Regions from separate parts of the Dietzia sp. SL131 genome, predicted to be linked through region 3. Evidence: predicted binding sites of a transcription regulator. Region 3 holds the regulator's gene; each other region holds the start of a gene.
The links. Region 3 encodes LexA, which represses DNA repair genes until DNA is damaged. Its sites were predicted from a motif close to CGAACANNTGTTCG; they were not measured.
Positions count from the first base shown of each region.

Region 1 (10,167 bases), 1.1 Mb from region 3:
CAGGGTCGCGTCCTGGAAGACGTAGCCGATGCGGTCGGTGCCGGTCTGCATGTAGCCGTCGGTGTGGGTGGCGAGCCCGGACGCGAGGCTGAGCAGCGTGGACTTGCCGCAGCCGGACGGGCCCACGACGCTGACGAACTCTCCGGCGCGGATCCGCAGGTCCACGCCGTCGAGCGCGCGGGTGCCATTGGGGTAGGTCACTCCGACGCCGTCGAATCCGAGGATCTCGCTGCCGGGCCGGGCGGCCTGCGCCGCCCGCATGTCGGTGGGTGTGGTCATCGGGTCTCCTCGTAGGTGGGTGTCTGTGGGTGGGTGGTGGGGGCTTGGTCGTCGAGCAGCGCGACACCGGGGTCGACGACGACGAGGACCTCCCTCTCCGCCACCACGCAGCCCGCCCGCAGCACGATCCGGTCGGGTGGCGCGTCGGCGATCACGTCGTCGAGCCCGCCCGCCCGGACCAGCAGCAGGTCGGCCCGGAGGCCGGGCGAGGGGCCGGCGGGCGGCAGACCCATGACTTCGCGGGCGCCGCCCGTGACGAGCTGCCAGGCGGTGTCCATGTCGAGGTGGGCGGCCACGATCAGCAACATCGCCGTCTCGGTGGCGTCGGAGCGGCCGACCGGGTTGAACGGGTCGCGCACGTTGTCGGCGCCGGCGGCGACGGTCACGTCGGTCTCGAGCAGGGCCCGCACCGGGGGCAGGCCGCGCGGGACCGAGGTGCAGCCGGCTCGGCCCTGCAGGTACAGGTTGGTGATCGGCAGGGTCACCACCCCGACGTCCGCCCTGCTCAGCGCGCCGGCGGCGCGGGATTGGCCCGCCCCGTCGAGCGAGCCGATGCGGCAGCAGTGCCCGGCAGTGCGGATCTGCCCCGCCGGCCAGGTCGCGACGCGGTCGGTGAACACCTCGAGCATGGCGTGGTCGCCGTCGAGGAACTCGTCCACGTGCAGGTCTATGCCGGTGCCCAGCTCTTCGGCGAGGTCCACCAGTCGGTTTGTCTCGGCGACCGGGTCGGTCGAGATGTGTGGGGCCCCGCCGATGAGGTCGGCACCGGCCGCGATCGCGGCGCGGGCCCGGTCCGACGGGTCGACCTCGTTGACCATCACCGAGATCTGCAGGTCCATCACGCCGGCGAGCTCGTCGCGGACGCGGACGAGAGCGCGGACGCCGCGCAGCGGGTCGTGGTCGTCGTGCAGGTCCACGTGGCTGCGCACCGCGGTCGTCCCGTTGGCCACGAGCTTGCGCGCTGCAGCGAGGGCGCGGGCGTGGATCTCGTCCTCGTCGACCGTCGCGGCGTAGGCCCGCCACGCGTCGATCGCCGCCCCCAGGTCGCAGCCCGGCGGCCGCGTGGCGCCCCAGCTCAGGGCCTTGTCGAGGTGGGCGTGCGGCTCCGCGGGCGCGGTGAGCACCATGTAGCCGCGGGCGTCGATCACCGATTCGCCCCCGGTAGGACCACCGCGCGTCGGGGTGGTCCCCGCATCCGTCACGGCCACGACCACCCCGTCGACGATGTCCACGTCGACCACCCGGCCGCCCTGCAGCCGGGCCCCCGCGATCCGGTCCACGTGCCGCGGCGCGACTCGCTCGGCCCCGGCTCCGCGCTGTGCATCGCGCTGTGCCGCTCGTCGTGGTTCCATCGTTCCCCTCCTCTGCCGACTTGTGCGTTCCCCGCCGACCCTCCGACTCGGCCCCTCTCGGCAGCCCGGGCTTTCTGATCGGGTGCGGCACTTGTGCATCCGACCCCGGAGCGGGATAGTGACCCCGGGTATTGATCGGATCAATAATGATGAGTGTGGTGGCCCCGTGTTTCGGCGGCATTACCCCGCTGTTCCGGCGCGGTTCCGGTGTCCGCCGATTCCGCGCCAACGCGACTACCTGCACGAACTACCGACCCCGGCAGACCGCGTCCCACCAGATCCCGCCCCGCCAGACCCCGACCCGCCCCAACCCGCCCCGACCCGCCCCGACCCGACCGCAAGGGAGGCCCCATGACCACCGCACGAGGCGACTCGCTGGACCGTCTCGGCGCGCGCATCCGGCACCACCGCCGCCAACTCGGACTGACGCTCGTCGAGGTGGCCGACCAGGCCGGGATCTCGCAGCCCTTCCTCAGTCAGATCGAGCGCGGTAAGGCGGCGCCCAGCATGTCCACGCTCGAGGGTCTCGCCCACGCCCTCGGCACCACCCAGGCCCAACTCCTCGACGCGGTCACCGCCGGCGGGGCCTCCGACACCGGCGGACCCGGAGACTCCGGCCGGGACCCGGCCCATTCCGACCGGGTCGACGTCCAGCGCTCCACCGAGGGCGCCACCCTGACCCGTGCGGAGGGCACGGTCGGCGGTCACACCCGACTCCTGCCCGGAGGCCCGGGGGGCACGCAGTTCCTCGAGTTCGTGGAGACCAACCACGTCCCGGGCCGGTTCTTCGAACACCCCGGCCAGGAATGGCTCTACATCACCCGGGGCACCGTCCTGCTCGAGGTCGGCGATTCGCTCACCCGACTCGAGGCGGGCGACGTCGCGAGGTACAACGGCACCCTCCCCCACCGGTGGTACGTCCCCGACGGCGGCGAGGCGTGCCTCATCGTCGCCCGACCGGGTTGACCGCGACCGGGTTGACCGCGACCGGGCCGCCCGACCTGCGCCTGACCAGTACGACCACCACGACCACCCACCTCACTGCCCTGGGACATCCCCGCCCCGGCGCCCTCCCTCGCGCGCCGACCTGGGGCGCCCTGCGGGGGCCGAGCAGGGCACCCCAGGTCAGAGCACCCAAGACCGTGCACCGCCCACGGCGCCACACCCTTCACCGAACCAGAAGCCGGACCCGGACCCGGACCCCCCCGAGACCGCCCGCACCACGCATGCCCTCTACCTGCGGTGCCCTGCGGAGGGTGCGCAGGGCACCCCAGGTCAGCGGGCGCCGCGGTGATCAGCGACGACGACGAGGCCGGGCATCTCCCCGTAATGAGATGACACTCGCTCGCGTGTTCGATCCAGTCTCCCTGCCCACGATGTCAGACCTAGAACATACGGTCGAACCATGACGAGCACCTCCAAGTCCGACGCCCATGATTCCGCCTCCCATGCGGCGATCGTCCCCGATGCCCCCGACCCGTTCGTGCCGCCTAAGGGGTTCACCACAGCGACCGGTCCCGCCGTCGACGTGATCGTCCCGGAGGCCTACGCCCGGTGGGATCCACATCAACAGCGCGGATATCTCGCCCAACGCCTGATCAACGCGGCCGAGGGACGCACCGTCGCCTTCGCCTACGATTGCGTCCGGGTCGCGGGGCAGCGCGACCGCCACCGGGACCCGTGGGAGACCGCCGCCTCGATCGTCAGCGCCTCGATGGCGTTGTCCCGGCACGGCGCCTCGCGTCTGGTCACCACCGCGGTCGAGTTGACCGAGCGGCTCCCCCGTACCGCGGCCCTGCTCGCGACCGGATGGATCGGCATCCTCGCCGCCCACACGATCGCCGAGGAGACCGCGATGGTCTCCGATGAGCTCATGCCCGAACTCGACAGGCGGATCAGTGAGGCACTGGCTCCCACCAGGCGCCGCACACACCCGCCGAGACTCGGCCCGCTACGAAAGATGCTCACCAAGACCGTCTCGGCGTGCGACCCGGTCGGGGCCGACGCCAGGGCGAGGGAGGCGCGGCGGGACCAGGACGTCGAGATGGTGCCGCTGGCCGACGACAGGGCCCTCATCACAGCGCACCTCACCGCGGAGACCGCCGTGGAGATCGCCGACCGTATCGAGGCCCTCGCGCGCACCGCCTCCGAGGACGACCCGCGTTCTCTCGGTGAGTTGCGTGCCGCGGGCCTACTGGCGCTGAGTCGCGGGTGGGCCTGCCTGCCCGACGTCGACGGCGAACACCCCGGTGACCCGGACGGACAGGCGGCCGCTCGGCGGGTGACCATCTACGCCTACGACGACGGCAGTCCGGACAACCGTGGCCTCACGCTGGCCGGCTACGGGCCGATCACCGGTCACACCGCCGACCAGCTGGAGCGCAGCGCTCGTCGCCGGATCGACTCACTGGCAGATCTCGCGGACCCCGACTGCTACGCGGCCCGGCGGTACACGCCCTCCGAGGCGTTGGCACGCTTCTGCAAGGGCCGCGACGGCACCTGTGTCTTCCCCGGGTGCCAGACGCCGGCCGAGAAGACCGACCTCGACCACATCATCCCGTTCGACCATGACAACCCGGAGTGCGGCGGGCACACCACGTCCGATGATCTCGGCTCCCTCTGCCGCTTCCACCACCGACTCAAGACCGAGGGAATCTGGGCTTACTACCGGGACATCGACGGAACCTACGTCTGGCTCCACGGCCCCAATCACCCGGAGGCGGATCCGGGAACGCGCATCACGACGGCCCCCGGTGGACCGCTGGCCGCGCTCGCCCCGCCGCGGCATCCGGAGTCCAGCCGACGGCAGCAGGACGCGGCCGAAGCCGGCAGGACCGGCAGCGGCTCACCGGCGTCGAGGAGGCGCCCCCACCTGCGTCACCGCCGCGCGGCGGAGCGCAGCAGACTGCGGGCCCAGGCGCACCATCGTCAACAGGAACCCCGGTCAGGGCGCCCGCCGCGCTCGGCTCCCCCGCAGGATGACCGGCCCCAGCAGGACCAGCCGCGGTCCTCGGCGTTCGATGATGAGCCGCCGTTCTGATGGCGGGGCCGTCAGTAGCGGGGTCTCGTCGGGTACCAGCCGTCGTCGGGGCGGTGCGGGCCGATCGACCGGACCTCGCGAAACTCGAAGCCCGCGAAGTCGTCCGCGAGGCGGTCCCAGTTCTCGCGAGTGATCGCGGTGGTGACCGCCCCCGCGATGCGACCAACACCTCCGTAGATGCCGGACAGCTGGTTTCCGGTGACGCCCATGGACGTGCGCGCGCCGGTCGAGAAGTGGTGCAGCCTGGTCACCCAGGGCGCGGAGCCCGGTCGGCGTTCGGTGAACTCGAAACCCGGTCCGAGGTAGGGGTTGCGTCCTGCCGGGTGGCCGGCGGCGAAGTCGTGCACGTCGGCCCACAGGGCGATGTCGTCGACGAACTCCGCGAGCTCCGGGCGCAGTCGCAGGTCGACCTCGTACCCGGTCGCGGCGATCACCACATCGGCGTGGAACCGGCCGGCGGGGGTGACGATGGCGAGCTCGGTCCCGCCCGCGCCGTCGTCGACCACCGCGACCGAGTCCCAGGCACAGCCTGTGCGCAGTGCGAAGTCGGGATGGGCGAAGCACCGCCACACCGTGTGCTGGGTCGGCGGCTGCGGCAAGCCCCCGCTGAACAGGGTGAAGTCCCACTTCGCGCGATCGTCGAGGTCGTAGAAGCGTTCCTGCATGCCGGGGAACTCCATCCACCGCAGCGGGTTGGAGTCCGGGACGGTGTCCCGCCGCATGAACACCTCCGCTCGCGCGGCGCCGTGGTCGAGCGCGGTGGCGGCGTTGTCGAACCCGGAGGCTCCGCCGCCCAGGACGGCGACCCGCCGGCCGCGCAGGGCCTCGAAGTCGATCGGGTCCTCGGTGTGGAACCAGCGCTCGCGCGGCAGCGCACGGACCATCTCCGGCACCCGCTGTCCGCCGCCGCCGCTGAGGCCGAGGGCGAACACGATCCGCCGGGCGGTCACGGTCTGGGTGGCACCGCCGGCGGCGGCCACCTCCACGACGAACGGGCCATCCGCCGTGGCGGGGCGGTGCACGGCGGTCACCTGCGTCTCGTGGCGGACCTCGATCCCCGCTGCCTCGCGATACCAGCGCAGGTAGTCGTTCCAGTCCAGGCGCGGAACGAGGTCGATCTCCTGCCACGCCTGCTCGCCGTAGACCGCCTCGAACCAGCGGCGCACGTGCAGCGACGGGACGTCGAACTCGATGCCGCGCATGTGTTTGGGGCTGCGCAGGGTGTGCATGCGTGCGTAGCGGTCCCAGCAACCCACCCGGTCGGCGGGCCCGTCATCCACCACCAGGACCCGGTCGATCCGTTGACGTCCGAGGGCGAAGGCGGCGCCGAGTCCGGCCTGACCGCCTCCGATGACGAGCACATCGAGTTGCGCGCATCCGGGTTCGCGCGGGATCCAGTCGCGAGCATGGCTCGTGGTGGCGATGTCCTCGCGGACGCGCGCGGTCAGCGCGGCCAGCCTGGCGTCGGCGTCTGCGAGACGACGGGGGCTGCGGCCCGCGGTGGCCGGGCTGGTGTCGCCCGGAGTGGGCAGCGTGGGCGCGTCGGGCATCACGGAGGTCATGGACGTCTCCTGCGGCATCGGGACCCGGGTCCTGTGCCCGGGCGGACACCGCGCCGCTGCCTGACTGATGACTCGGCCGCCGGGGCGTCGGTCGCCCGGCGGCCGGGTCGGCTGGGCCGACCGCACCGCCGCGGTGTCGCCTCCGAGTCTGACATCAGCGCTTTTCCGCCGTGTTACGCCGACGTGAGGGCGATGTGGCGCGCCGGCCGATCCGCGTCGCCGGCGGCGACGTCCCGCGTGAAGCTCGCCAGCGCCGCGCACAGTGGGCCTGGTGCGGACAGCTGCGGGACGTGGCCCGTGTGGAGCGTGACCACCCGGGCACCAGGGGTGAGCTGCTGCATGCGTCGCTGCGCGATGATCGGCACGGTGCGATCCCCGGTGGCTTCGACGTACAACCGCGGCAGGGCGCCGAAGCGCGCAGGGGTCCAGGCGGCGGAGATCAGCCGGGCGCTCTCCCGCTGCGGACGCAACCGTCGCGCGGCAGCGATCGCCTCCCCCTCCAGGGCATCGTGGAAGAACACCGCCGCCGCGGCCTCGGGCGGGACCGAGGTCTCGCGACCATCGGCGCTCGACTCGAGCCACCGGGAGATCCCCACATCCGTGGGCAGGCCGATCCCGGCGCAGAGCTGCGCGAAGTCCACCCCCGAAGGCAGCATCATCCCGGCGACGAAGGCGACCCCGGCGACCCGGTCCGGAATCAGTTCGGCGACCCGGGTCACCACGACCCCGCCGCCGGAGTGCCCCACGAGAACGGCGGGTCGTTCGAGAAGCCGCACGAGTGCCGAGACATGGTCGGCCAGGGTGTCGAGGTCGACCACCTCGTCGTCGTCGCCGCCAACGCCCGGTAGGTCGACCACATGGGGGCGGAGGCCGGCCGCACGGAGCGGACCGGTGACGGTGTCCCACACCCAGCCGCCGGCCCACGCGCCGTGGACCAACACCACGTCCGTCACGGTGTCGACCTCCATTACCGGGCCGACGCCGCCAGGACCCGGGCCGCCTCGCGAACCGCCGCGGTATTGGCCTTGCCGTGCCGGGACCCGGCGAGCTTGGCTGCGATGTGTTCGCGGACGGTGACGGGCTCGTAGGCGTCGCCGTCGGTGCCCACGAACTCGGGCAGGGTGGCCACCACGGCGTCGACGTTGCCGTCGTGAAAGAACGCGGCAGAGCGGCGGCGGACGATGCGGCCGTCGACGATCGGTGGCGCCACGCGGTGCAGGGTCGACATCCACCGGTCGTTGGTCAGCCGCGCGGTGAGGTCGCCGAGGTTGACCAGCAGGCCGTCCTCCACGGGCTGGACGTCGTGCCAGCCTCCGTCGGTGCCGAGGACCTGGAGACCGGCAACCCGGTCGGCCCACAGGACCGTGACCAGACCGAAGTCGGTGTGCTCGCCCATTCCCTTGAGTTCGCCGTCGAGCGAGACGGGCCCCTCGTCGAGGGCGTAGTTGACCATGCGGAGAACGTCGATCGAGTGGTCGGTGAGCTGCTCGAAATACCCCGCGGGCTGGCCGAGGGCGTCGGCGAAGACGCGGGTGAGCGTGCGCGCGACACGGGAGGCCTCGGCGAAGTAGGCATCGACCCGCTCGCGGAAACCGGGCCGCCGGCCACCGGGGAGATCGGGCCACACGTTGATCCCGTAGTCGTCCTCCGACAGGTCCAGGCCGACGAACGAGCGTGCCTCGACCCCGACGTTGAACGCCTCGAAGAAGTCGTTCATCCGTCCGGCGGACTCCACCCCGAGGCTCAGACTGAGCGACTCGCTCCTGGGCGGGCTGTACCCGCGGTTCGCACCGTCCACGCGGTAGGCCTTCTTGGCCTCGAGGGGCAGGGCGAAGAAGTCATCGATCGCGCCCGCCAGACCGTCGATCACCGCGGGGGCCACACCGTGGCCGACGATCTGCATGAACCCGACGGTCGAGCAGGCCTCGTCGATCTCGCGGGCGACCCGCGCGCGGTCGTCGGAGGACCCGCCGACGACGTAGGGAGACAGGTCCACCGTGGGGACGTGGAAACCGGGGTGATCAGTGGTCATGAGCTTCTCCTGTGGCGGAGTGGCCGGCCGAGGTGACGGGGGCCGGAGTGCCGGGCCACGGCGCCCACCACGCGGGGTGGGGGCCGGTGCACGACCATGTCTACCGAGGGCGGGTTCCGTCGCCGTCACCCGCGTGTGACCACCGCATTAACGGTCAGCTCCGCGGGAGCCGGGCGGCCATCGCCTCGAGCGCGTCCGCCGTGAGCCGCCCGTGCACCCGGAGTCGCGCGATGCCGCCGTCGGGGAAGACGTCGATGCGGACGAACCGGACGGGGTCGGGGTCTGTGCCGGGAGTGCCGGGGCCGGCGGGGGCCCCGACGAGGAACCGGTGGCGGCAATCGGGCTGCAGCGGGGTGCGGGGCACCAACTCGACCCAGGTCTCGGGGCGGTCGAGGTCCTCGGCCCTGCGGATGCCGTGCAGGGACGCCGATCCGGGGGCGTTGCCGACGTAATAGGAGGTGTCGATCTCCACGTGATCGACCGTGCCCGGGCCGGCCAGGGCGATGGTGACGTGGTCGTTGCCGTCGTCGCGGCGGCGGGCGTTCTCCCAACCCTCGCCCATGTGGCGGGAGCGGCCGGGGGCGATGATGTTGGCCGGTGACGAGTAGAACAGGTCGGAGCAGTCGACGATCCGCCCGCCGTTCTCCGCCGCCGCCAGGTCGACTGTGCCCGCCAGGAACCGGGGGTCCGGCGCGGGTTCGCCGTGCACCCGCAGCCTGGCGATGCCCCCGTCGGGGATCATCCGCAGCCGCACGTGGGTCACGGGCGTCTCGTCGGCCACCGCGTAGGCGTTGCGGGTGTCGCCCTGCGCGGGGGACGGCGGGACCAGCGGCCGCCACGATGCCGCGGCGAGCTGCTCGGCGTCCGGGTAGCCCTCGACCCACGCACCGTCGAGGGCGACCTGCGGCGGGTAGTTGCCGCGGAAGAAGGCGGTGTCCACCACGACGCCGCGGACCACGCCCGGCACCCCGAGCCGGATGATCGCCGCGTCCTCGCCCGGCGTTCGACGGCGGCGGCTCTCCCAACCGTCGTAGACCTTGCCCTTGTGCCCGAACAGGGTCGGGTCGAAGACCGGCTCGCCGGGCAGGAGCAGATTCTCCTTCTCGGCGAAGAACTCGTCGTCGGCGTGGACGACCGCGCCCGCGAGGGTGCGGGAGGCCAGATCCGGCAGTGTGAGGAAGTCAGGCGTGGTGGACGGGGTCGCGGTCATGCGGGGGTCTCCATTCTGGACGAGGCCAGGGAAGGGATGGGGCGGAGCACCGGGTGGCCCGCAGCCGGGCGGTCCAGGTCCACGCGGTGGCCGGCGAGGTAGACCTCGCGCACGACGCCGGCCAGGGCCCGTTCGGCGTAGGCGGTCACGGGGTTCTTGTGCTCCAGCCGCTCGGGCAGGACCACGAAGGCGTCGTCGGGGGCCAGGACCACCAGGTCCGCGCGGGCGCCGGGACGGATAGCCCCCCGGTCGGGAAGGCCGACGAACGCGGCGGGCCCGGAGGCCATCCACCGCACCACGTCGGGCAGCCCCATCCCCCGGCGCCGGGCCTCGGACCACATTATCGGCAGGCCCAGTTGGACGGAGGCGATCCCGCCCCACGCCTCACCGAAGTCGCCGGTGTCGAACCGCTTGAGCTCGGGCACGCACGGGGAGTGGTCGGAGACCACCAGATCGATGGTCCCGTCGCGCAGCCCCTCCCACAGTCCCTCGCGGTTGCCGGCCTCCCGGATCGGCGGGCAACACTTGTAGTGGGTGGCACCGGGTTGGATCTCCTCGGCGAAGAGCGACAGGTAGTGCGGGCACGTCTCCACGGTGATCGGCAACCCCTCGGCCTTGGCGGCGCGGATCAGCGGCAGTGCGTCGGCGGCGGACAGGTGCAGGATGTGCGCGCGGCACCCGGTGCGCCGGAC
Region 1 covers NZ_JAPPRI010000003.1:2,507,205-2,517,371, forward strand. The annotation lists gene OVA21_RS12720 (ABC transporter ATP-binding protein) at 1-279, opposite strand, end outside; gene OVA21_RS12725 (amidohydrolase family protein) at 276-1,631, opposite strand; gene OVA21_RS12730 (helix-turn-helix domain-containing protein) at 1,983-2,597, shown strand; gene OVA21_RS12735 (HNH endonuclease signature motif containing protein) at 3,037-4,671, shown strand; gene OVA21_RS12740 (SidA/IucD/PvdA family monooxygenase) at 4,683-6,233, opposite strand; gene OVA21_RS12745 (alpha/beta fold hydrolase) at 6,407-7,201, opposite strand; gene OVA21_RS12750 (isopenicillin N synthase family dioxygenase) at 7,201-8,265, opposite strand; gene alc (allantoicase) at 8,420-9,475, opposite strand; gene allB (allantoinase AllB) at 9,472-10,167, opposite strand, start outside.
Region 1: a site for LexA is predicted at 3,019-3,032, ahead of OVA21_RS12735 (HNH endonuclease signature motif containing protein). Genes of this name have one in related genera too.

Region 2 (10,167 bases), 1.5 Mb from region 3:
GGGCCTCCCCTCGCCGGTGCTCCACCAGGTCGCCGTCGGGTCCGAGGTGCTCGGGGCGCTCACCGTGATCGCCGTCGGTGGCGAACACCGTCACCACCCGGTGCCCGGCGCGGGAGGCGAGCGCCATCATCCCCGCGGTCTGGGACGTCTCGTCGTCGGGATGGGCGTGGAGGAACACGATGGTCGACACCCGGACATTCTGCCCTGCCGGCCGCCCCGCGCGGGGCGTCACGCCCGTGCGTCGGGATGGCCCGCGAGCCAGCGGTCGAACGCCTCGGCGCTGGTCAGCTCAGGCGTGTAGCCGAAGACCGTCCGTAGACGCGTGTTGTCCAGCACCGGGCGGTAACGCAGGAAGCCGGTCTGCTCGGGCCCGTAGCGGCTGACCCGCAGTGCGCTTCCCACGGCGAGGACCGCCTTGAGCACCGGCTCGGGGATCGCGAGGGTGCGCTTGCCGAGCCGCGCCGCGATCTGGTGGATGGTCAGCGTGCCGGTGCCGGCCACGTTGAACGTGCCGGGCGGCCCGTCACCCACCGCGCGCACGACGATCGCCACCAGATCGGTGTCCCAGATGAACACGAACGGCGAGTCCGACCCCCGCACGGCCAGCAGCCGCCGCCGGTGGAACAGGGCGGTGATCTGGTTGTCCACGGCGTCGCCCAGGATCGTGCCGACGCGCAACACGACCTGCTCCAGCTCCGGGTGCTCCCGGCGGGCGTCGGCGAGCAGGTGTTCGACGAGCGCCTTGTGGTGGCTGTACGCGAAGGCGCTGGTGCCGCGGACCGGGTGATCCTCGGTGATGGGCACCGGATTGTCCGCGTGGTAGCCGTAGGCCGCGCCCGACGAGGACACGACGAGCCGCCCGACCCCGTGTTCTACACAGGCGTCGAGGACGTGACGGGAGCCGTCGACATCCACCCGGTAAGCGGCGTGGCGCCCCATCCCGTCGGGGTCGACGATCGAGGCCAGGTGCACCACCGCGTCGTGCCCCGCAACGGCGGTGGAGACGGCGGCGGCGTCGGTCACGTCGAGGCGCACGTGCCGCACCCCGGGGGCGCCCGGGTCGTCCGGCACCAGCAGGTCGCCGCTCGTCACCTCGTGCCCGGCAGCCGCGAGTCCGGCCACCACCCCTCTGCCGAGGAACCCGCTGCCGCCGGTGACCAGAACCTTCATGCCGTGACCTCCCTGTTCTCGGCGTTCGCCGTGCTGTGCCGCGCCCACACCACGGCGACGACCAACCCGGCGATGATGTCCCACACACCCCACCACGCGGCGACCAGGGCCATCCCACCGAGTCCGTCGAAGAAGCTGAACACGAACAGCAGTCCCAGCCCGGCGTTGCGGATGCCCACCTCGAACGTCATGGCCTTGCGGGCGGGGACGTCGAGCCGGAACCCACGCGCGATGCCGTACCCGAGGCCCAGGGCGAGCGCGTCGTGGAGGAACACCGCCACCGCCACCACCCCGATGTAGGCCACGAACAGCGACCAGTTGTTGGCGACCGCGATCACGATGATCCCGCCCAGCGCCACGAACGACAGAACCCCCACCACGCGGTGGGTGCGCGCGGCGACCTGCGGCAGCAGGTGCGACACGGTCAGCCCGAGCGCGAACGGCAGCGCGATGACCAGCAGCACCTCGCTGAGCATGTCCCACGGGGCCACGTCGCCACGCGCCCGGTGGGTGAGGATGTTGGAGACGTTGCCGGGCGGGCAGCACGCCACGAGGATCATGCCGAGCGCGACCGACCCCTGCACGCCGAGCAGCAGCGTCAGCAGGAACGTCAGCGCGGGCAGCAGCGCGAACTGTGCTGCCACGGCCACCGCGAACGCCCTTGGCTTGCGCAGCGCCAGCCGGAAGTCGGAGAGCCGCGTGTCCATGGCGATGCCGAACAGGATCAGTCCCAGGACGATCTTCAGCGTGGTGAGGGACCCGGAGTCGAACGCGATCCGGATGTCGTCGACGTTCACGAGCCGGCCCCCGGTGTCTGCGCGGAGTCCGAACCCGCCGCCTCCATGCGCGCGACCAGCCCGGTCACGGCGCCGCGGTAGGCGCTCTTGTTGACGTAGTAGGCCATCCGGTCCAGCCCGAGGTAGTGGTAGCCGCCCGTGAGGTCCGGGCGGGGGCCGCGCCGGGAGGAGTCGACGACGGCGAGGGCCGCACGCCCGGCCGGTGAGTCGTCACGGTGTGCCGCGAGATAGCGGGCGACGAGGTCGGCCTGTTCGTAGCGGCCCTGCCAGCCGATGCCGGAGGCCTCGAGCATGCCGAGTACGGCGAGGTCGTCGCGGGCCGACGGGAAGATGTTGAGGTGCAGGTCCGGCGCGGCGGCGCTCTCGGCCCAGTCGAGGTGGCGGCGGTCGATGAACGGGTAGTCCAGCACGTAGCCGGTGGCGAGCATGACCAGGTCGTACTCGCCGGAGGTCCCGTCGACGAAGTGCACGGTTCGCCCGTCGAACCGGTCGATGTCCGCGCGGACCCCGATGTCGCCGTGCCCCACGTGCTGCAGGATCAACGAGTTCACCACGGGGTGGGACTCGTAGATCTTGTGGTCGGGCTCCGGGAAACCGAACCGGGTCGGGTCGCCGGTGAAGGCCTTGAGTACGCGTGAGTCGATGAACTGCTTGATCCGCGGGGGCAGGGGGCGGCCGCCGGACCCGAGGGTGTCGGCGGGTCGGCCGAAGAGATACTTGGGCACGAAGTGGTAACCGCGCCGCAGGCTGATGTCGACCGACGCGGCGTGGTGGACGGCGTCGACCGCGATGTCGCAGCCGCTGTTGCCGCCGCCCACCACGAGGACGCGCTTCCCGGCCAGCTCCCGCGGGTACTTGTAGCGGCTGGTGTGGCGGACCTCGCCACTGAACCGGCCCGCGAACTCCGGGATCTTGGGCTCGGAGAGGGTGCCGTTCGCGATCACCAGCGCCGAGAACTCCCCGGCGTCAGCCTCGGGCCCGGGGCCCACCTCGTCGTCGTCGGTCCCACCGCCGCCCCCACCCACCGCGCGCACGTGGAGTCGCCACCCGGAGTCGCGCGCGTCACTCACCGGTTCCGCGCGGACCACCTCGGTGCCGAAGCGGAACCGTTCGCGTAGGCCGAAGTGGTCGGCGAAGTCGCGGAAGTAGGCCAGCAACCGGCGGTGGTCCGGGTAGTCGGGGGTGTCGGCCGGCATGGGGAACTCGGCGAACTCCGTGGTGCGGGCGGAGGAGATGAGGTGGGCCGACGCGTAGACCGTGCTTCGCGGGGAGTCGATGTTTCACAGCCCGCCGACGTCTCCGGCGAGGTCGAAGCCCACCCAGGCGACGCCCTGACGGTCGAGGTTGCGGGCTGCGGCCAGGCCGGAGGGCCCGGCCCCGATGATGGCGACTGGACGGGTGTCAAAGATGGGCACGGGTACAGATACTGCCCCAGAACGCGAGAATCCCCGGCCGGTTTCGTCCGCACTGGACGAAATCGACCGGGGAGGGCCCGGAAGCGACCCGGAGTCTACTTCTCGCGAACGACCGAGCCGTCGTCCTGCAGACGCAGGAGCGGGTAGATGCCGTTCTCGTCGTGGTTTTCGTCGCCGACGACCGGGGGGTTGAAGACGCAGAGCATCTGCATCTCCTCCTCCACGATGACCTGGTGCTTCTCGTTGCCGTCGAGCAGGTACATGGAGCCCGCCTCGAGCGGGTACTCCTTGTCGTTGGTCAGGTCACGCAGGGTGCCCTTGCCACGGGTCAGCCACACGGCCTCGATGTGGTTGGCGTAGTGGAAGTCGTTGGTAGTGCCGGCCGCGATGGTGGTCTCGTGGAACGAGAACCCGACGCGGTCGTCGGCCAGGACGATGCGCTTGGACTCCCAGTTGCCGTTGTTACCCTTGATGTGGCGGTCGGTGTCGGTGATCTCTGCGGTGGTACGAACGATCATGCGGGGCCTCCTCGGCGAGGTCGTGGGTCGAGGGTGTGTGGTCTGGGCGCTCAGAGGTACTGCTGGGCGAGGACGTGGTCGACGGCCTCGTAGCAGATCTCGATGCCGCGATCACGCTCGTCGTCGGTCAGGGTGAGCGGGGCGAGGAACTTGACGACCTCGTCGCTCGGGCCGGCGGTCTCGACCAGCATCTTCTTGTCGAAGCACCGGGCCATGACCTCTCCGGCCAGCTCCGGCTTCTCGAGGAAGGCGATACCGAACGCCATGCCGCGGCCGCGGAGTTCGAGCTTTCCCTCGTACTTGTAGACCAGCGGGGAGAAGCGCTCGCGCAGGATGCGACCGTTCTCGAGGGTGCGGTTCTGGAGGGTGTCGTCGGACCAGTACTTGCGCAGCGCCACGTCGGCGGTGATGAATGCCATGTTGTTGCCGCGGAAGGTGCCGTTGTGCTCGCCCGGGGTCCACTCGTCGAGCTCGCGGTTGAACAGGGTGACCGCCAGTGGCAGGCCGTAGCCACCGATCGACTTGGACAGGCAGACGATGTCCGGCTTGATGCCCGCGAACTCGAACGAGAAGAACTCGCCGGTGCGACCGCAGCCCATCTGGACGTCGTCGACGATCAGCAGGATGTCGTGGCGCTTGCACAGCTCGTCGAGGGCCTTCAGCCACTCGGCGCGCGCAGCGTTGATGCCTCCCTCGCCCTGGACGCACTCGACGATCACGGCCGCCGGGCGGTTCATGCCCGAGCCGGAGTCGACGAGGACGCGCTCCATCCACTGGAAGTCCTCGGTGACGCCACCGAAGTAGTTGTCGTACGGCATCGGCGTGGCGTGGACCAGCGGGATGCCGGCACCGGCGCGCTTCATCGAGTTGCCGGTCACCGACAGCGATCCGAGGGTCATGCCGTGGAAAGAGTTCGTGAAGTTGATGATGGCCTCGCGGCCGGTGACCTTACGGGCCAGCTTGAGTGCCGACTCCACGGCGTTGGTGCCGGTCGGCCCGGGGAACATCACCTTGTAGTCCAGCCCGCGCGGCTCGAGGATCTTCGAGGAGAAGGTCTCCAGGAACGCGCGCTTGGCGACGGTGTACTTGTCGAGCGAGTGGGTGACGCCGTCGCGCTGGATGTACTCCAACAGCGCGCTCTTCATGTCGTCGTCGTTGTGGCCGTAGTTCAGTGCGCCGGCACCGCCGAAGAAGTCGAGGTACTCGTCTCCGTCGACGGTCGTGAGCGTGGTGCCCTTGGCGGTGTCGAATACCACCGGCCAGTTGCGCGAGTAGCTACGGACCTCCGACTCGCGGTCGGAGAAGATGTCCGTATTGGTGCTGGTGTCGTGCGTGGACTCGGTCATGGTCTTCAGATCACTCCATTTGTGAAGAGGCGGGCGACGGTGGCGGGCCGGGCGGCCCGCGCGCCCTCGTCTAGGAAATCGTGTACAGGTCTTCTTGCTCGTGACCTTCGCCGAGGAGTTCGGAGCTCAGGTAGTCCTCGTCGGACAGCGTCATCCCGCGGTCTCGCGCGACGGCACCGAAGGTGCGCTGGGACGCCTCGTTGTCCGGGCTGATCGTGGTGCGCAGGCGCACCACGCCGCGCTCGGCCAGCCGGTCCATGAGGCTGTGCAGCAGTCGCGCCGCCAGTCCCTTGCCGCGCTGGTCGGCGTCGACGCCGACCTGCCACACGAAGATCGTGTCCGGCTCCGAGGGGCGGATGAATCCGGTGACGAATCCGACGACCCGGCCCTCGACCTCCACCACCACGGAGCTCTCCGAGAACTCCGCCCCCCACAGCACGTAGGCATAGGAGGAGTTGAGGTCGAGAACGCCGCTGTCTCGGGCGATCTCCCACATGCGGGTTCCGTCGGCCGCGGTGGGCACACGGAACAGCGCGTCGGACGAATCAGGGTTACGGGGTACTACTCGTTCTCCTGGGTTCATAGTCGGTGTCCACCGTAGTGACGTCCCCACGTTGTTGCATCACCCTTCCCCAATTCGTTACCTGAAAACACGATGAGTGTGCAGGTGGCCGCCGGGGAGTGAGGTCGGTCACGGCGCAGTCTCCGACAACGGTTCCGGCGAAGGCTCTGCGGTGACAGAATCAGGGCATGGACGCCAACCCGATCACCGAATTCGACGAGGCGCGAAGTCTGCAGCTTCTGGGCACCGTCTCCCTGGGACGCCTGGTCACCGTCTCCGAGGGCCGTGCCGACATTTTCCCCGTCAACTACGCGCTCTCCCCGGAGGGCAAGCTGTTCTTCCGCACCGCGGAGGGCTCCAAGCTCGCCGGAATCACGGTCCATCCGGATGTCGTGTTCCAGGTCGATCACATCGAGGGCGACGATGCCTGGTCGATCGTCGTGCGTGGGACGGCGCGACGGCTCGACAGCTTCGCGGAGATCAACCGCGCGGAGGATCTCGGGCTCAAGCCCTGGATCCCGACCCTGAAGTACAACTTCGTCGAGATCACGCCCGAGAAGATCTCCGGCCGCGGATTCACCTTCGGCGAGGAGCCGGAGCGCTACACCGGTTACTGACCCACGCCCCACTGGTCTGCGCCCACCCAGCCGCCTAGAACGGTGGTGGGTCGATGAGTTCGTCGAGGCGTTCGTGGAGTAGGGCGCGGATGCCTTTTTCGATGTCGCTGTGGTGGGGTTTGTTGCGGGCCCACCAGCGGCTGGCGCTCTCGGGGGTGGCGCTGGCGGGGGTGGCTTTCTCGGGCGTGGTGTCGGTGGCCGCGCCGGTGGTGGAGCCGGCGGCGTCCGTGCCCGTGCCGGGCGCGGGTGGGGTGGGGTCAAAGGTGCGAGCGCTTTCGGCCTTGCGGCGTTCGGTGTTGCGGCGTTCGGTGCGGTGGCGGGAGGCGCGGCGCGACCAGAACGTCGGCTCCGCGTCGGCCTGCTCGTCACCGGTGGGCCCGGGGCTGCGACGTTGCTGCCGGGTCCACGCCTCGGTCTCGGCGCGCGCCTGTTCACGCCGGTACTCGGCCAGTGGGCCGGAGGGCCGGGTGAGCATGGTCGAACCGTCCGGGGTGCGCACCAGCAGGGTGCCGTCGGGCTGTAGGTCGTAGATCCAGTCGGAGAAGGTCTTGAACCGGTGATGCCGCCGGCACATCGCCGCGAGGTTGGCCTCGATGGTGTGTCCGCCCCGCTGGGGGTCGGCGTGATCGAACGGCACCACATGGTCCAGATCGCAGGCCTCGGCCGGGATCGCGCAGCCGGGGTGGCGACAGGTGCCGTCCCGCAGCCGGATCCGGCGGGCCAACTGGGCACCGGGCCGGTACTTCAGGGCGGCGCGGGCGTCATCGGCGGCCCCGATGCGCGGATCGATGGGTTCGAAGGTGGCTCCGTCGCTGGTGGCGAGCATGTCCAGCAGGGCCTGCAGGGCGGCCTGGCCGGAGCGGGTGAACTCCACCCGGGCACCGCCGGCGTCGCGGGCGGTGTTGCCGGTGGCGATGACGGTGACCTTCGGCCGCAACGCCACCCCGGCACCCGGCGCGCCGGGCCGGCCGGGGCGGCCGGGGCGGGTGGGGGTGCCGGCTAGGCCGGGATCGCCGCACACCAGGGACATCAGGGCGTCGGCGCGCCGCTCGGCGATCGAGTAATCCTCGACCTCGCCAGCGCCATCACTGTCGGCCGCGCCGCCGCCGCCGGCGTTGGCGGCGGCTTGGGCGTCGGCGTACTTGTGGTCTTTCACCCGTTGGTCGAGGGCCTCGGCCAGGACGGCTGCTTCCTCGGTGGCCAGGATCGCCGACACACTCGACATGCCGTCGACGCCCTTGTGGAACCGCACCCCGCGGGTGCGGGCCGCTTCCTGACGGCGCAGGCGGATGCCGTTCGCGTCGTAGCGGGCGATGATCGCATCGACGTTGCCGCGGATGGCTTTCTCACCAAGGCGCACCCCGCCCTCGATCGCGGCGAGGTACTCCTCGACGACCTGCCGCTGCACCGCCTCGAGCACATCGACGTGGACGGTGGCCATCTGCGAGGCCAGGATATTCGCAGCCTGCAGATCCAGCCGCCCCTGCGCCATCGCGGACAGGATCGCCGGATACCGCAGGTGCAGATCGAGGGCGAAGGTGATCATCCGTTCGGCCCGGCCCGTCGAGATCGCCATCGCCGACACCACGTACCCGGCCGCGACATCGATCGGATCGAGCACCGCATGACCGGGCCGACACTCACCGCCGCCCGCCCCGGACTCCTCCCGGCGCTGGCATTCGACAAACAACTCGTAACAGGCCACGAACCGGCGCGCCGCCGCACGATTCTCGCCCATCCACCCCTCACGCGCCGCCGCCCGCAACCCCGACAGCGACACGGGCGCCGCGGAACCGGCGCCGCCACCGGACGGGGACGGACCACCGGCCGCGGCGTCTTCGTTCCCGCCCATGTGCCCCACCCCCTGCCCGTGCGTACGGTCTCGAATCTGTGTTCTATGATACGCACGCACATTCGAACAGGCAAGGGTCACACATCATCAAATAGCCCCAGCCGAGAACACGCGGGACCGTCGTGCTCACCCCAGCGACGCGGCCACCGCCGCCTTCGCCCACTGCCCCACCCCGATAAGGGTCGCCGACGCCGCGCCGCACCAGTCGCCGTAGCCGAGCAGGAACAGTCCCGGGACGCCCGGCACCTCGACGCCACTCGTGAGGACCCGTCCGTCGCGACGCGGCAGCAACCCCCGCAAGTGACCCAACGCCGGCCGGAAGCCGGTACACCAGATCACCGCGTCGACCGGCTCGCGTCGACCGTCCGACCACTCCACACCGGCCGCGGTGAACCGCTCGAACATCGGCGTCGCCTCCAGGAGGCCGGCGTCACGGGCTGCGCGGACCGGCGGCACCACGACGATGTCGCCCAGCTCGGCGATGCCGCCGCCGGACTCCCCCACGCCCCGGATGGCCGCGTTGGCGACGCGGAAGAGTTCGCGGCCGTCGACATCGTCGGGCAGGTAGCGGGGCGGGCCGGTTGTACACCAGGTCAGCGACCCGCCGGAGTCGGCGAGTGGTCGCGCGAGGTCCGCGGCGATCTGGGCGCCCGAGTTCGCGCCACCGACCACAACGACGCGCCTGCCCTCGAAGTCCGACGGGCCCCGGTAGGCGGCGCTGTGCAGCTGCCGGCCACGGAAGTCGGCGGCTCCCGGATAGGTGGGGACGAAGGGGCGTCGATAGGTACCGGTCGCACTGATGACCGCCCGTGCGCGCCACGAGCGACCGTCAGCGGCCCGGATGAGGAACACCTTGTCGTCGTGGTCCTGGTCGTCGTCGTGGTTGTCGTCGTGGCCGTCGTCGCCGTTGGTGGCGTTGGTGGCGTAGCCGCCCTCTCGCCCTGCCCCCGGCCGCTCCACGGCGACCACCGTCACCCCGCGCCGCACGGGGAGGTCATAGTACTCCTCGTACCCGCGCAGGTAGTCCACGACGTGGGCCGCGCCGGGATTGGCGCCGTCGTCGGTGCGGGGCATGCGGCGGCCCGGCAGGGACGAGAAGTCGGCGGGCGAGAACAACCGCAGGGACGGCCAGGTGTGCGGCCACGCGCCGCCGGGCTCGTCCGAGGCGTCGAGGATCTCGAAGTCCGCGCCGGCGCGGCGGAGGTAGAAACCGGCCGCGAGGCCCGCCTGGCCCCCGCCGATCACCACAACATCGCGCACGACCGCGTCCGACACCTCGCCACCCCCTTCGGAACGGTCCTGAACTGTTCCTATCGACGGTTATCGGTCACAGCGCCCGACCGATGACCTCCTTCATGATCTCGTTCGTGCCCCCGTAGATCCGCATGACGCGGGCGCCGGCGAACTTCTGGGCGATGGGGTACTCCATCATGTAGCCGTAGCCGCCGAACAGCTGGAGGCAGCGGTCGACCACGTCGTCGAGCATGTCGGTCGCCTGGAGCTTGGCCATCGACGCGGTGACGGCGTCGAGCTCCCCTGCGATCTCCCGGGAGATGCAGTGGTCGACGAACGTGCGGGTGGCCATGACCTGGGTCTTGCAGTGCGCCAGCTCGAAGCGGGTGTTCTGGAAGTCCAGGATCGGCTTGCCGAACGCCTGCCGCTCGCGGACGTACTCGAGCGTCTCCACGACGGCGGCCTCGGCCATGGCCAGCGCGTCCACGGCGATCGCCAGGCGCTCGCGCGGGAGCTGGTTCATGAGCTGGTAGAAGCCCTGCCCCTCCTCGCCGCCGAGGAGGTTGGCGGCGGGCACGCGCATGTCGTTGAAGAACAGCTCGGCGGTGTCGGCGCCGTGGCGGCCCATCTTCTCCAGCACGCGCCCGCGCTCGAAGC
Region 2 covers NZ_JAPPRI010000003.1:2,906,041-2,916,207, forward strand. The annotation lists gene OVA21_RS14480 (PIG-L family deacetylase) at 1-190, opposite strand, end outside; gene OVA21_RS14485 (SDR family oxidoreductase) at 229-1,170, opposite strand; gene OVA21_RS14490 (bile acid:sodium symporter family protein) at 1,167-1,967, opposite strand; gene OVA21_RS14495 (flavin-containing monooxygenase) at 1,964-3,244, opposite strand; gene OVA21_RS14500 (NAD(P)-binding protein) at 3,248-3,382, opposite strand; gene OVA21_RS14505 (ectoine synthase) at 3,478-3,900, opposite strand; gene ectB (diaminobutyrate--2-oxoglutarate transaminase) at 3,951-5,246, opposite strand; gene ectA (diaminobutyrate acetyltransferase) at 5,317-5,829, opposite strand; gene OVA21_RS14520 (pyridoxamine 5'-phosphate oxidase family protein) at 5,997-6,425, shown strand; gene OVA21_RS14525 (HNH endonuclease signature motif containing protein) at 6,460-8,277, opposite strand; gene OVA21_RS14530 (NAD(P)-binding domain-containing protein) at 8,404-9,552, opposite strand; gene OVA21_RS14535 (acyl-CoA dehydrogenase family protein) at 9,605-10,167, opposite strand, start outside.
Region 2: a site for LexA is predicted at 8,309-8,322, ahead of OVA21_RS14525 (HNH endonuclease signature motif containing protein). Genes of this name have one in related genera too.

Region 3 (10,167 bases):
CTGGCGGCCCGTTCCGAGCGGCGTCGGCGGTCCTACGAGCCCGATGAGGTGCGGGAGCGGCTGCACGAGCGCTACGCGAGGATCCAGAGTCGGCGGGACGGCGTCGTCGACTAGGGACCGCGCCGGTCGGAGCCCGGGGATGCGAGTCGATATCCTTGCGGCACCATGCCGTCGTCCTCCTCAGCCGCCCCCGATCTCCGCCGAGCCCGAAACGACCTCCTCGCCCGTCTCGACGATGTCGGCACCCTCGACGCCCATCGTCTCCGGTCCAGGGTCCGTCGTGCCCGCGTCGACCAGCTGGATGACCTCGGACGGCGGATCGACGAGGCCGCCGAGCGCGTGCGGCGCCGAACCGAGTCGATCCCCACCCCCCGATACCCGGAACAGCTCCCGGTCAGCGCCCGCAAGGACGAGATCGCCGAGGCGATCCGGGACAACCAGGTGGTGGTGATCGCCGGCGAGACGGGGTCGGGCAAGACCACCCAGATCCCCAAGATCTGCCTGGAACTCGGGCGCGGGGTCAAGGGCATGATCGGCCACACCCAGCCGAGGAGGTTGGCCGCCCGCTCCGTCGCCGAGCGGATCGCGCACGAGCTCGGGGTGGAGATCGGTGGCCCGGTCGGGTCCGCCGTCCGCTTCGACGACCGCACCAGCCACGAGACCGCGGTCAAGCTCATGACCGACGGTGTGCTGCTCGCCGAGATCCGGCGTGACCGGCTGCTGCGGGCCTACGACACGATCATCATCGACGAGGCCCACGAACGCAGTCTCAACATCGACTTCCTGCTGGGGTATCTCAAGCAGATCCTGCCCCGTCGCCCGGACCTCAAACTCGTCATCACCTCCGCCACGATCGACCCGGACCGTTTCGCCCGTCACTTCGCCGGCGCGGAGGGGCGCCCGGCCCCGGTCATCGAGGTCTCGGGGCGCACTTATCCCGTGGAGGTCCGGTACCGGCCCCTTCAGGTCGTACACGCCGATCGCGTGGTCGACCTGGATCCCCTCGACGCGCTCGCCGACGCCGTTGCGGAGCTCCTACGCGAGGACGACGGTGACGTACTCGTGTTCCTCTCCGGTGAGCGTGAGATCCGCGACGCCGAGGAGGTGCTGCGGGGCCGGAAGTTCCCGGGCACCGAGATATTCCCGCTGTTCGCCCGCCTCACGGCAGCAGAACAGCAGCGCGCGTTCCGGGCCCATTCCACCCGGCGGGTGGTCCTGTCGACCAATATCGCCGAGACCTCGGTGACCGTGCCCGGCATCCGTTACGTCGTGGACACCGGCCTGGCGAGGATCTCCCGCTACTCCACCCGGACGAAGGTGCAGCGACTGCCCATCGAACCGGTGTCCCAGGCCTCCGCCGCGCAGCGCGCGGGACGCTGCGGCCGCGTCGCCGACGGGATCTGTATCCGCCTCTACTCCGAGGAGGACTTCGACTCGCGACCGGAGTTCACCGACCCGGAGATCCTGCGCACGAACCTCGCCTCGGTGATCCTGTCGATGGCGGATCTGGACCTCGGCCCCGTCGACGACTTCCCGTTCGTGGAACCCCCGGACCGCAAGGCCGTCCGGGACGGGCTCACTCTGCTCTCCGAACTCGGGGCGGTCAGGGTCGACGACGACGAGCGCCCTCACCTGACCGAGGTGGGCCGTGACATGGCGGCACTCCCCCTCGATCCCCGACTCGCCCGGATGGTGGTCGAGGGCCATCGCAACGGTTCGCTGTCGGACGTGCTGGTGGTGGTCGCGGCCCTGACGGTGCAGGACGTCCGCGAGCGTCCCGCGGAGGAGCGGGACAAGGCAGACCTGCTGCACCGCCGCTTCGCGGACAAGACCTCCGACTTCCTCGGATATCTCAATCTGTGGAGGTACATCACCGAGCAGCGCCGTGAGCTGTCCGGCAGCGCCTTCCGCAAGATGTGCAAGGCCGAGTATCTGCACTGGCTACGCATCCGAGAGTGGCAGGACCTCAACTCCCAGCTGCGGAGCATGTGCCGTGAACGAGGGTGGCATCCCGCGTCCGGACACGCCGCGGAGGACGACCTCCACAAGGCGGTCCTGACCGGTCTGCTCACCAATGTCGGTATGCGAGACGAGGAGACCCGCGAGTTCCGGGGCACCCGGGGCATCCGGTTCCAGGTGTTCCCCGGGTCGGACCTGTCCAGGAAGCCTCCCCGCTGGGTGATGGCATCCGAACTCGTCGAGACGTCCCGGTTGTGGGCGCGTGACGTCGCCCGGATCGATCCGGGGTGGATCGAACAACTCGGGGGTCACCTCACCCGCACCCAGTACTCCGAACCGCACTGGTCGGACGCCCAGGGTGCGGCGATGGCGTATGAGAAGGTGCTGCTGCTGGGATTGACCGTGGTGGAGGCGCGGCGGATCCTGCTCTCCAGGGTCGACGCCCCGCTCGCCCGCGAGATGCTCGTCCGCCACGGGATCGTGGAAGGACGCCTGGTCACCCGGGTCCCGGTCATCCGCGAGAACGCCGAGGCCGTGGAGCAGGCCCGTGAACTGGAGACGCGGAGCCGCCGTCGGGATCTGGTGATCGACGACGAGGCATTGGTGGCCTTCTATCTCGATCGCCTGCCCGAGGACATCACCTCCGGCCGGCATCTGGAGTCCTGGTGGAAGAAGCGTGGTCATCGCGACCAGGAGGCCCTCCGTCTCACCCCCGAGGACATACGCACCTCCGAGGCGGTGCCCGATGCCGCCGATTTCCCGCCCCTCTGGCGTCAGGGAGAGCGGAGTTTCGAACTGCGGTACGCGTTCGATCCGGGCGTCACCACCGACGGGATCACGGTGCGCATCCCGCTGCCGCAGCTGTCCTCGGTCACCACCGCCGGGTTCGAATGGCTGGTGCCGGGGCTGCGGGAGGAGCTCTACACGGAGATGCTCCGCACGCTCCCCAAGTATCTGCGCCGACTGTGTTCACCTCCCGCCGAATTCGCGTCCCTGTTGGCGGGAGACGTCTCGCCCCGGTCCGCCCCCTTGTCCGTGGCTCTCGCGCGAGCGCTGTCTGCCCGGATCGGTACCACGGTCGACCCGCGTGACTTCGATCAGAACCAGCTACCGGGCCACCTCCGGATGCGCTTCGAGGTGGTCGACGGCGACGAGGTCGTGGCGTCCGGAACGGATCTCGCGCAGTTGAGGACCCGGTTGGTGGACAGGGTACGGGCGACCCTCAACGCCCGTCTGGTACCCGACAAGGGGCCCTGCCGGGAGTGGACATCCGACACCATCGGCGACCTCCCGCAGTCGGTCACCGGCTCGGTGGACGGTGTCGAGGTGACCGTCTACCCCGCCCTGCGCGTCGGTGGGGACGGAATTCACCTCGTGGCGTGCGCCACGGAGGACGAGCGTCGATCCACCCAGGCGTCGGCGGTGCTCACGCTGGTCTCGGGCGGCCTGGTCTCGACGGCATCGATTCTGCGCGGTCGCCCGGTCCAGCAGCGGCTCGCGCTCACCCAGTACCCGCATGGCGGGATGGAATCCCTGGTCTCGGATGCGTCGCTCGCCGCGAGTGGGCGGATCATCGCCCGGCGAAAGGGCGCACCGGTTCTCACGGTCGCGGAGTTCCACGAACTCCAGGCCACTGCGCGGGCGGAGGTCCCCGGTGCGGTGGCGTCCGCGATCTCGTCGGCGGTTCCCGCGCTGATGGCCGCCCAGTCCGTGTCGGGCCGTCTGGCGGCGGCGCCGGCAGACGTCGCCGACGAGGTCCGTCCCTCGCTGGACTTCCTCGTCGGGCGCGGATTCCTCGCCCGCCATCCCTCGGATGTGCTTCCACATCTGGAGCGACATGTGCGGGCGGTCGGCCTCCGGTTGGACCTCGCGGAGAAGTCACCCGCCCGGCACGGCAAACTCACGGCGAAGCTGAACCGCTCCGAGTCGATCGTCGAGGAGGCGTGCGCCGCGCTGCGACGGCGGCCGGGTGGCGCACGGGCGTGCCGCGACCTGCGGTGGATGCTCGCCGAGTACCGGGTGGGGCTGTTCGCGCAGTCACTGGGTACCGCACGGCCGGTATCGGCAGAGCGGATCGACAAGGCGGTCGCGTCTGCGCTCGCCCCGCGGTCATCCCGATGACGCCGAGCGGTCAGCGGCTCGCGCGGCGCTCCCGGAGGGCGATGATCTCGCCTTCGAAGTCGTCGGCCGAGCTGAACTGCTTGTACACGGACGCGAACCGCAGGTAGGCGACCTCGTCCAGATCCTGCAGAGGGCCCAGGATGGCGAGCCCGATCTCGTGGGCGGGAACCTCGGACGCACCGCCGGATCGCACAGCGTCCTCGACCTGCTGGGCGAGGCGACGCAGAGCGTCCTCGTCAACCGATCGTCCCTGGCACGCGCGGCGGACACCCCGGACGACCTTGTCCCGACTGAACGCCTCGGTCACCCCGTTCCGCTTGAGAACCGTCAGCAGGGGCGTCTCCAGCGTCGTGAACCGGTGTCCACACCGGGGGCACTCCCGTCGACGCCGGATCGCCTGACCCTCGTCGACGGATCGTGAGTCGATTACCCGAGAGTCCTCGTGGTGGCATGTCGGGCAGTACATTCCCGTGGGGCCCTTCGTCGACCGGAGTTCACGCGTCCCGGATCGTGCCTGACGGAACGCGGGGGCGGTATACAACCGCCCACGGTCCATTCTAGGAGGCCCGCTGCCCGGTCACGCGTAGGCGGGTCCACCGAGGAAGGCCACTGCGAGAAGCATGATCACGCCGAATGCGATCCCGCACGCCAGTAGCACCCAGGCCGGCACGTCGTCGACGACCCCGGTGGACGCCGGGGCCTCGACATGGCACGCCCGCACGCGGTCCGTGGAGACCGGGCGCACGAGCACACGGCGACCCGGGGCGACCGACGTGACGGCGGCCGGACGGGCGGTCACCCGCGGCCGGACGAGATTCTCCGCACGCGAGGACGTGACGGCGGGCCGGCTGCCCTCCGGTCGGGCCAGGGGGCGTCGCGGCGCACGGGTGGACCGCGCCGACACGTCACCGGGCCGGTCGAGGTGCGCGACCCGTCCACGATGGTCGTCGGGGCAGACCTCGGTCCACCGCGCGGCCGGACGTGGGTGGGACTGAAGCTCGACAACGGTCATGGTGGCTCCCTACTCGATACGGTGTGCGATCGTGATTCGCACACCTGTATGTGTTTCTCAGTACATCTGTTCGAATCCGAACTCCCCTAGAGTTGTATCACGCGACTCCGACACAGTCACGATCCACGGAGGAATTTCTTCGAACACGTGTGTGGCGCGCCGCAGCCCGTGGCACTAGGGTGTAGACAGATCACAGCGTCGAACATCCATTCGCCGAAGGGACCACACGAGATGCCGAAGCCCGATTTCGAGTCACTGACGGACCGACAGAAGAGCGTTCTGCTCCACATCCACGACACCGTCAAGGAGCGTGGCTATCCGCCGAGCATCCGCGAGATCGGGGACGCGGTCGGCTTGCAGTCCACGTCGTCGGTGGCGCATCAACTCCGCACGCTGGAGAAGAAGGGCTTCCTGACGCGGGATCCGCACAAGCCGCGGGCGGTCGACGTCCACGGTGTCCCGGGGCAGAAGTCACGGGGCCGTCGGTCACCTGCTCCGGAGCCCCAGCGTCCGGGCGGCGCGGTCGAACCCGTCTACGTCCCCGTGCTCGGCCGGATCGCGGCGGGCGGGCCCATCCTCGCGGAGCAAGCCGTCGAGGAGATCTTCCCCCTGCCGTCGGACCTCGTCGGATCAGGCGATCTGTTCATGCTCAAGGTCGTCGGCGAGTCGATGATCGACGCCGCCATCTGCGACGGCGACTACGTGGTGGTCAGGCGGCAGAACGTCGCGGACAACGGGGAGATCGTCGCCGCCATGATCGACGGGGAGGCGACGGTCAAGACCTTCCGGAACGACTCGAGCGGAGTCTGGTTGCTGCCCCACAATCCGTCGTTCAGCCCGATTCCGGGCGAGCACGCGACGATCCTCGGCAAGGTCGTGACAGTGTTCCGGAAACTCTGAGTCCCGGTTCGAACGACGCGCCGCCCGTCCCCGAAGGGGTCAGGCGGCGCCGTCATGTGGACCGCGGGCGGCGAACTCGTCCAGTTCGCCGGCCACGGACGCGGGCAGGCGGACCACCAGCCGGGTTCCGTCCTGGGTGTGTTCCTCCTCGACCACCGCGCCCTCGGCGTGGACCCGCGACACCACGTCCCCGCGGGAGTACGGGACGGACAGGGTCACCTCGGTGTCCCCCGAGGCGACGATCTGCGTGATTCGCTCGAGGAGTTCGTCGACACCCTGCCCGGTGACCGCCGAGACGAACACGGCGTCGGGCAGCGCGTGGTGCAACTCGGTGAGGACCACGGGATCCGCGGCGTCGATCTTGTTGATCACCAGGAGTTCCCGAGGCCGCTCCGCGTTCTGCTCCTCGACCACCTCGTTGATCACCTTGCGCACCGCCTCGATCTGGCGGAGCGGGAAGGCATCCGAACCATCCACGACGTGGAGGAGCAACTCGGAGTCGACGACCTCTTCCAGTGTGGACCTGAACGCCTCGACCAACTGGGTCGGCAGGTGTCGGACGAATCCCACGGTGTCCGTGAAGACGACTGCTCTGCCGTCAGGCAACTCGGCCTTGCGCGTCGTCGGGTCGAGTGTGGCGAACAGGGCGTTCTGAACCAGGACGCCGGCTCCGGTGATCCTGTTAAGCAGGCTCGACTTCCCGGCGTTCGTGTAGCCGGCGATGGCGATGGACGGCACCGGAGTGGAACGCCGTCGGTGCCGTTTGGTGTCCCGGGCCTGCTTCATCCCCTTGATGTCCCGGCGCAGACGGGCCATCCGCTCGCGGATCCGACGCCGATCGGTCTCGATCTTGGTCTCACCCGGGCCACGGAGACCGACGCCGCCGTTGCTCCCGGCACGACCGCCCGCCTGGCGCGACAGCGACTCGCCCCACCCACGCAGACGGGGGAGCATGTACTCCATCTGGGCGAGGGTCACCTGGGCCTTGCCCTCACGGCTGGTGGCGTGCTGCGCGAAGATGTCGAGGATCAGCGCGGTACGGTCGATGACCTTCACGTTGACCGCCTTCTCCAGCGCGAGCAACTGTCCAGGGGTGAGTTCGCCGTCGCAGATGACGGTGTCCGCGCCGGTCGCGGCGATCACGTCCTTGAGGACGCTGACCTTGCCCGACCCGATGTAGGTGGCGGCATCGGGCTTGTCACGCCGCTGGATGAGCGCGTCGCACACCTCCGATCCCGCGGTCTCGGCGAGCTGGGCGAGCTCGGCCATCGCGGCGTCCGCCTGCGCGGCGGACCCTTCGGTCCAGACACCGACGAGCACGACCCGTTCGAGTCGGAGCTGGCGGTACTCGGCGTCGTTGACGTCCTGGAGTTCGGTGGAGAGCCCCGCCACCCGGCGCATCGAGGATCTCTCCTCGAGCTGAAAATCACCGATGGACGGATCGAGGTCGCGTGTCGGCCGGTCAGCGGCCGTGTGATCAGTAGTCATTCGGGTTCATCTTCTCACACCGGGCCCCCGGTGTCCCGTGCGAGACGGTGTGCTACCGACCACGGTGGTAATGACCGCGGGCGACGAGTGTGGACGGCCCAGTGAGCGAGGACCCGGCCTCGGTGAGTGAGACCTCCACCTCGCCGCCGGGGACCACCACGACGACGTCGCCCGTCGCCTCCCCCGAGTCGGCCAGCGCGGCGACCGCGGTCGCGACGATTCCGGTTCCGCAGGACATGGTCTCCCCTGATCCCCGCTCGTGGACCCGCATCGAGACCCGACCGTCCACCATCGGGGTGGCGATCTCGACGTTGACGCCGTCGGGGAAGAAGTCCCGGTCATACACCGGGGCCTCCTGCACCGGCAGCCCGGCGAGGCCCGCGGCGTCCAGATCGGGGACCACACAGGCGAGGTGCGGATTGCCCATGTCGACGGCGAGTCCCGCGAAGGTCCGGCCACCGACCTCCGCCGAGGACAGACCCAGCAGACGCGGCTCCCCCATGTCCACCCGCACCACCGCGTCAACACCCGAGTGTGAGAGGACCTCGGCGGGGCGGGCCCCTGACCGCGTGCCCACCGGGATCGAGCCGGCCTCCGCTCTCCCGGTCGCGACGAGGGCGTGGACGAAGACCCGGACCCCGTTGCCGCACATCTCCGCGATGGAACCATCGGCGTTGCGGTAGTCCATGAACCAGTCCGCACCGTCCACGCCGGGCGGCAGGGTCGCGAGCACGCCGCGGTCGACGAGGGCTCCGGCGGTCGCGATCCGCAGGACTCCGTCGGCGCCGATTCCGCCACGCCGATCGCACAGTGCTCGTACGAGGTACACGTCGAGGTCCAGGTCGGCCTGATCGTCCGGGAGGATCACGAAGTCGTTGAGGGTGCCGTGGCCCTTGAGGAAGGCGATACCGTCGGGCTGCGAGGCCTGGCGCGTCGAAGTCATGGCGAAATCGTACTCGCCGGCGGGGACCGTTCCGCACTGTGGAAATGTCGGATGATGCCGGACGGTACGCCCACTAGAGTCGACTTGGAGAACGGTCCCCTACCTCCAGGAGAGCATCGATGTCCGAACGCATCACTGTCGGCGGAATCCAGGTCGACGAGGTCCTGTACGACTTCGTCAACTCCCAGGCGATCCCGGGCACCGGGGTCGATCCCGACGCGTTCTGGGCGGGCGCCTCCGAGATCTTCACCGAGCTGGCCCCCCGCAATCGCGAACTGCTCGACACCCGCGACCGGTTGCAGTCCCAGATCGACGCCTGGCATCACGAGAACCCGGCGCCGATCGACCCGGGCGTCTACAAGGCGTTCCTGCAGGAGATCGGGTACCTGGTTCCCGAGCCCGAGTCCGTCTCCGTCACGACCGAGAACGTCGACGCGGAGATCGCCACGGTCGCCGGCCCGCAGCTCGTCGTGCCGGTCATGAACGCCCGGTTCGCGATCAACGCGGGTAACGCCCGCTGGGGTTCGCTCTACGACGCCCTCTACGGCACCGATGCGATCCCGGAGTCCGACGGCGCCGAGCAGGGCTCGGGGTACAACAAGGTCCGCGGCGACAAGGTCATCGACTGGGCCCGTGAGTTCCTCGACGACGCCGCACCGCTGGCGTCGGGCAGCCACGTGGGCTCCACGGCCTACGCCGTGGTCGACGGAGGCCTGCAGGTGACCGTGTCCGACGGGTCGAGCACCCGATTGGCGGCCCCGGAGAAGTTCGTGGGCTACCTCGGCGAGCCCTCGAGCCCGTCCTCGGTCCTGCTGTGCAACAACGGTCTGCACATCGAGATCCAGATCGACCCGGACTCCCCCATCGGCTCGACCGACGGCGCCGGCGTCAAGGACGTCGTCCTGGAGTCCGCCGTCTCCACCATCATGGATTTCGAGGACTCGGTCGCCGCCGTCGACGCCGAGGACAAGACCCAGGGCTACAGCAACTGGCTGGGGCTCATGAAGGGAGACCTGTCCGAGGAGATCACCAAGGGCGACAAGACCTTCACCCGTGTCCTCAACGACGACCGGGTCTTCACCGCGCCCGACGGTTCGGGTGAAGTCCGTCTCCACGGCCGCTCGATGCTGTTCGTGCGTAACGTCGGCCACCTGATGACCAACCCGGCCGTGCTCGACGCCGACGGCAACGAGATGCCCGAGGGCATCCTCGACGCACTGGTCACCTCGCTCGCCGGCATGCACGGGATCGCCGAGGGCAACGAGCGCCGGAACAGCCGACACGGGTCGATCTACATCGTGAAGCCCAAGCAGCACGGGCCGGAGGAGGTCGCGTTCACCACCGAGCTGTTCGGTCGTGTCGAGAAGCTCCTCGGGCTGCCCGAGAACACCCTCAAGGTGGGCATCATGGACGAGGAGCGTCGCACCTCGGTCAACCTCGCCGCCTGCATCGCCGAGGCCACCGAACGAGTCGTGTTCATCAACACCGGCTTCCTCGACCGGACCGGCGACGAGATCCACACCTCCATGGAGGCCGGGCCGATGATCCGCAAGGGCGAGATGAAGGGCGCCCGGTGGATGAACGCCTACGAGGACTTCAACGTCGACACGGGTCTGGCGTGCGGCCTGCGTGGCCGCGCCCAGATCGGCAAGGGCATGTGGGCCAAGACCGACCTCATGGCCGAGATGCTCGCCGAGAAGATCGGCCAGCCCGAGGCCGGCGCCAACACCGCGTGGGTGCCCTC
Region 3 covers NZ_JAPPRI010000003.1:1,449,679-1,459,845, forward strand. The annotation lists gene OVA21_RS07575 (hypothetical protein) at 1-114, shown strand, start outside; gene hrpA (ATP-dependent RNA helicase HrpA) at 166-4,080, shown strand; gene nrdR (transcriptional regulator NrdR) at 4,091-4,546, opposite strand; gene OVA21_RS07590 (hypothetical protein) at 4,658-5,092, opposite strand; gene lexA (transcriptional repressor LexA) at 5,282-5,992, shown strand; gene hflX (GTPase HflX) at 6,032-7,480, opposite strand; gene dapF (diaminopimelate epimerase) at 7,533-8,423, opposite strand; gene OVA21_RS07610 (malate synthase G) at 8,543-10,167, shown strand, end outside.